2 regions of the Latilactobacillus sp. VITA-14 genome follow, and region 2 is predicted to be linked to the other one. Evidence: a T-box and tRNA genes for the amino acid it is inferred to sense, from the RefSeq annotation. Region 2 holds a T-box; the other holds one or more tRNA genes.
The links. A T-box is a leader RNA that pairs with one kind of tRNA and senses whether it is charged. The one in region 2 lies ahead of leuS (leucine--tRNA ligase), so its partner is inferred to be a tRNA-Leu.
Positions count from the first base shown of each region.

Region 1: it has a tRNA-Leu gene. The T-box ahead of leuS (leucine--tRNA ligase) is inferred to sense a tRNA for this amino acid. The anticodon was not compared.

Region 1 is NZ_JBJKTM010000009.1:34,015-37,144, forward strand. It holds gene ACF1X7_RS05335 (hypothetical protein) at 176-814, shown strand; gene ACF1X7_RS05340 (ECF transporter S component) at 922-1,521, opposite strand; tRNA gene ACF1X7_RS05345 (tRNA-Leu) at 1,644-1,728, opposite strand; gene ACF1X7_RS05350 (GNAT family N-acetyltransferase) at 1,819-2,283, shown strand; gene ACF1X7_RS05355 (SprT family protein) at 2,320-2,781, opposite strand; gene ACF1X7_RS05360 (Tex family protein) at 2,774-3,130, opposite strand, start outside.
Region 2 is NZ_JBJKTM010000008.1:9,586-12,715, forward strand. It holds gene leuS (leucine--tRNA ligase) at 1-1,481, opposite strand, end outside; T-box leader at 1,585-1,793, opposite strand; gene ACF1X7_RS04805 (LysM peptidoglycan-binding domain-containing protein) at 1,817-3,130, opposite strand, start outside.

The DNA.
Region 1 (3,130 bases), on a different contig from region 2:
ACCATTGGCAACCATTTGGCAATAAAAATAAACCGTTTTCTATCACGAACAATCAGCATCCGTGTTTTTAGACAAGTGTTATTTTATATGTTGAATCATGCCCTAAATAATTTGGCTTTTTGCTTTAATTACGTTAAGATAGCAGTATAACTTTTTCTCATTGGAGTGCTTGCTTATGCTAAAACTATTGAAACGGCTATTACCAATTATCTTCATCGGGGTAAGCCTAGCCGCTTGCCAAAAACCGATGGATACTAAACATCAACTCCAAGCCGATATGCAAACCGTTGAAAATGCGACTAAGCAACAACGAACAGCTCTTTCAACCCTCGAAACAATCGGCGATCCAGTTCCTGATAACTATCTCACGATTCAAAAAAAATATCCCGACGAAAATCTATTAACGATTGAAGATACTAAGATTGCGACGACTGCGGCCAAGCGCGAAGCAGCCTTTCAAAGTCTTAAAGAACAACAAGCTGTGCTCAAACCGGTCATTAAACGCCTCACCAAACTGGTCAAGCAAGAAAACGATGAATTGCCGATTGAACAAGTCAAAGATTTAAATCAAAGTCTTAAGATTTCGACACTTGATTATACAACCTTGGCCACCTTCTACAACGCGGCCACTAAAGCATCTGATAAATTTTACAGCGACCATACAGATGCTGATGCAGACGAAGACAGTCTTAAATCACCAATCAATCGTTTAAATCAATATTACAGTTCAGTTTATCAACAAGCCGAAATTGCTAAGGTTAACATGAACACAGTTGCTGCGCATGCTAAGAAAGTGCAAAAACAACTGGAATAAACAAAAAAGGAGTTGGACAAAGTCACGTTTGTCCAACTCCTTTTTTCAATCTTTAATTATTCAACCCGTGGCGGACCACAATCGTCGGCTGTAGCTACCCGCACTTGTTATTGCGTCCGTTTAAACCGCATGAGTGGTGTTGCGACTAGTGGTGTCACCACAGCTGCTAAGGTTGCTTCCATTACAGCATTTAACGCAACAACGCCAAGCATCACGATGATTAAATGGGTCGGATCAGTATGATACATCCCTGCCGCTTGGTGTCCGTAAAGCACACGCGTTAAGCCAATTACTAAAATGGTATTGATTAAAGCCCCGAAAATCCCAGCTAAAGCCATTGCACCGGTTTTACGAATTTTAGTTTGATATAAGTGTTGGAACGTAAAACCAGCAATCATCCCAGCCATCAACCGCGGTAAAATAGCGATAATTGGATTTTGAAAGATTAAAAGTGAAAGCGGATCGCCTGGAGAGGTATAGGCTCTAAATAATGAAATCAAACCCCAAATTAATCCTAGAATCGCCCCTTGGCGTGTGCCCAGGATCACGGCCCCAATAATGACCGTTAAATGAATTGTTGTTACGGCTGGTAGCCCAGGAATGATATTAATATAACCGACCATCGGAATAAAACTTTGAATGATTAAAAAAGCGGTTAAAATCGCCATAATACTAATCGTATAAGCTGATGAATTTTTATGTGTCATCCTAACTGACTCCTAAACTGAATTTATTGCTCATTATAGCGATTTGTCACCCTAGTTTCAATCATTTACATCAAGGGACAAAAAAAGGTAATTCCAATTGGAATTACCTAACTGAATTATGATGCGGGTGAGAAGACTCGAACTTCCACCGGGAAAATTCCCGACAAGATCCTTAATCTTGCGCGTCTGCCATTCCGCCACACCCGCGTAACTTGCTTTATCACTTTAAGCCACGTACATTAGTATAAGAGAAACGATGATTGAAGTCAATTAAAATTTTACTTTGGAGACGATTACATGCCCATTATCCCCGCTAAACTAACTGATATTGCCAAATTAACCACCCTGTATCAACAATTAACGACTGAAATGCATGTGCTACAACCCACTAATTACCAAGCTGATTACACGCCTGAGTTCTTTGACTGGCAACAAATGATAACTGATCCACTACAAGCAGTCTTTGTTCATCAAAACCAAGATGCGCAAATCGATGCCTTTTGTCACGTTACAACAGCCCAAACAAGTCCCTCACCCTTGTTTATCGCACACCGCTTTGCTTATCTCACAACACTGTATGTTGCACCAGAGGCACGCCGCCACCACGTCGCTACACAACTGCTATCGTCCGCAAAGCAATGGCAACAAACACAAGCGCTCGATTATTTAGAACTAACCGTGTTAGGGAATAATCCGGCTGCGTTGGCCCTCTATCAGAAGCTGGGCTACACCACTCAGAATCAAACTTTACGCGCCAACTAAAAAAAGGCCACCCCTAAACATAGGGGTGGCCTTTTTTCATTGAATTTGTGTGGTTTGATAAATCAGTCGTCCATGACACCGCCGACAAACATAGCGAGCCGTATTCATTCGACGGCGACGTGGATAGACTTGCCCACAGTCTGAACATTTATAAATCACAACTTTGCTCGATTTAGCTGTCTTTTGTGCAGCTGGTGCATGGCGCGCACCCCCGACTTGTGCAAGTAATTGTTTAAACTCTGCGTCTCGATGACGGTAACCGCGATGCAACAGATGCAGGTGATAATGGCAAAGCTCATGCTTAATCACCCCTTCTAAGGTCTGTGTATCATGTTCGGTCAACATCTTTGGATTGATATCGATATGATGATCCTGTAAATGATAGCGCCCGCCGGTTGTTTTTAAACGCCGATTGAAATTTGCTTGATGCACAAACGGCCGATTAAAAAACTGCAACGATAACCGTTCAATCAATTCAGTTAAGGCTTGATCAGTCATTTGCCTTTGGCGCTTTCATTGTCAGTTGTACGCGTTCACGTTCTTGATCAACACTCATCACCCAAACCTGAACGACGTCGCCAACTGCCACTTCATCAGAAGGATGTTTAACAAAGTGGTTTGCCAGTTGAGAAATGTGCACTAAGCCATCGTGTTTCACACCAATATCGACAAAGGCCCCAAAATCAATCACGTTGCGGACTGTGCCTTCTAACGCCATATTCGGTTTCAAATCCGCCAAGGTTAAGACATCATGACGTAACAATGGCGCCGTCATCTGATCCCGTAAATCACGCCCTGGTTTTTGCAAACTACTTAAGATGTCGGTGATTGTTTCAATCCCGACCTC
Region 2 (3,130 bases):
CCAGCCCATTGTGGCATTGTATTCGTTTCACGACGGCCTTTGCGCCCATTTTCGTCGGTTACGTTTAACCAGTCCGTTAAGTTCGCAAGTGGACTTTCACCAGTCCCTGAAGGCTTGATATCACTTGTTAATGGTAATTCAAGTGGTAATTGAGCTTCTGGCACCACTGATGTTGTGCCATCTTCCCAATGAATAATTGGAATCGGTTCACCCCAGTAGCGTTGACGTGAGAATAACCAGTCACGCAACTTATAGCTCACTTGTTCATGACCAGCATTATGCGCTACTAACCAATCAATCATCTTGTCGATTGCTGCTTGTTTGTCTAAACCATCAAGGAAATCTGAATTAATCATCACACCAGGTTCTGTGTGAACAGCTTCTTCAGGATTACCACCAGCCACAACCGGTTTCAATGGTAAGTCAAATTTCTTCGCAAATTCCCAATCACGAGGGTCATGTGCAGGGACAGCCATCACAGCACCAGTCCCGTATGAGGCTAGAACGTAATCTGAAATCCAGATTGGTAACCGTTCGCCATTGACTGGATTAATGGCGTAAGCACCTGTAAAGGCCCCTGTTTTATCTTTCGCCAAATCAGTCCGTTCAAGATCACTCTTGTGTTCGATTTCTTTTAAATAAGCATCAACAGCTGCTTTTTGTTCAGGCGTTGTGATATCGGCCACTAATTTATGTTCTGGGGCCATCACGATATAGCTGACACCAAACATTGTGTCGGCACGCGTGGTGAAGACATCAATCTGAGCGTCGTGGTTTTCAACAGCAAATGATACTTCAGCGCCTTTTGAGCGGCCAATCCAGTTGCGTTGCATATCTTTGACACTTTCAGGCCAATCAACTAGGTCTAAGTCGTCGATTAAACGATCAGCATAAGCCGTAATCTTCAACATCCATTGACGCATTGGTTTCCGGTAAACAGGATAGCCACCGCGTTCTGTTTTGCCGTCAATGACTTCTTCATTTGCGACAACGGTCCCTAAATCAGGGCTCCAGTTAACAGCCACTTCAGCTTCATAAGCTAAGCCCTTTTCGTACATTTTTTCAAAAATCCATTGGGTCCATTTGTAGAAATCAGGATCCGTTGTATTCACTTCACGATCCCAATCGTATGAGAAGCCTAATGAATTGATTTGGCGTTTGAACGTATTAATATTGGTTTGCGTGAAATCAGCAGGATTGTTCCCAGTATCCAACGCATATTGTTCAGCAGGTAAGCCGAATGCATCCCAACCCATTGGGTGCAACACGTTGAAGCCTTGCATCCGTTTCATCCGGGCCAAGATATCAGTTGCCGTATAACCTTCAGGATGGCCAACGTGTAAGCCTTGACCTGACGGATATGGGAACATATCTAATGCATAGAAATTTTTCTTATTTTTATCTTCTGTTGTTTTGAACGATTTGTGTGATTGCCAGTAAGCTTGCCACTTTTGTTCAACTGCGCGATGATCATAAGTCATATCAAACACTCCTTTTTTTACGTGCTTTCAAAAGCATGGACACTTTTGACGCACTCTTTTTTAATTCACTTAACGCCAATAAAAAAGTCCTATGGTATTTATACCATAGGACGAATTGACCGCGATGCCACCTAAGTTCTGTCCAATCTATATTGGACAACTCTCTGGCCTTAACGCGGCAGACGTTTCTATCTACTATCAGTTCAATAGAAAACTCAAAGGCGAGTTCGTTATGTTAAACGACGTGTTCACACTAACCACACGCTCTCTAAACGCTTAACGATAACTACTAATCCTTCTCAACGTTAAATAATTGTTCTTAGCATACCAAACTCTTACTTCAATTTCAAGACTTGGCCGACTAAGATTAAATCAGAATGTAAATTGTTCGCTGATTTTAATTGTGCGATACTGGTATTATTTTTTTGTGCGATTGACCAAAGACTATCGCCTGATTTAACCGTATAAGTCTTCCCAGAATTCGTGTTAGGCATCGTTGGCGTTGTAGCGCCAGCCGTTAATTTTAAGACTTGACCTGGGTAGATAAAGTTATTCTTAATATTATTAGCCTTGATTAATTGCGCCATCGAAATACCGTTACGGTTAGCAATTCCCCAGACAGAATCGCCGGCCTTAACCGTATAAGTCTTCCCAGAAGCTTGCCCTGGATTTGTACTATTTGTATTATTGTTGTTTGAATTACCAGTTGTTGCACCTTGGCTAACCACTAATTTTTGACCAGGATAGATAAAGTTGTTCCGGATGTTATTCCATTTAACCAAGTCAGCCATTGAGATGCCGTAACGGTTTGAAATTGCCCAGACAGAATCCCCTGATTTAACCGTATACGTCTTGTTTGAAGTCTGATTACCGTTATTGCTGTTTGAATTATTGTTATTTGTATTGCCAGTTGCGGTTTTTGAAACTGTTAGAACATCGCCAGGGTGAATCATATTATTCTTGATGTTATTCCAACTAATTAAATCGTTCATTGAAATCCCATATTTGTTGGCAATCGCCCAAACAGAGTCGCCGGCTTTAACGGTATACTTATCACCATTAGCTGGTGTTGTTGGATTCGTTGGTGTTGTAGGGTCTGTTGGCGTTGTTGGGTTTGTCGTCCCACCATTGTTGTTGCCAGCTGCACTACTTGAAACAATCAAGACTTGGCCTGGGTGAATCATATTGTTCTTGATGTTATTCCAGCTAATCAAGTCATTTATTGAAATCCCATACCGATTAGCAATCGCCCAAACAGAGTCGCCGGCTTTAACGGTATACTTATTACCATTAGCTGGTGTTGTTGGATTCGTTGGTGTTGTAGGGTCTGTTGGCGTTGTTGGGTTTGTCGTCCCACCATTGTTGTTGCCAGCTGCACTACTTGAAACAATCAAGACTTGGCCTGGGTGAATCATATTGTTCTTGATGTTATTCCAGCTAATCAAGTCATTCATTGAAATCCCATACCGATTAGCAATCGCCCAAACAGAGTCGCCGGCTTTAACGGTGTATTTTGTCCCATTTTCAGGTGTCGTTGGAGTCGTTGGAGTCGTTGTTCCCCCATTATTGTTACCAGTATTGGTCCCTGACGTGTCATATTGCGTTAAATTGTATTGTTGAATCAAACGGTTCAAACTTGACGCATAATT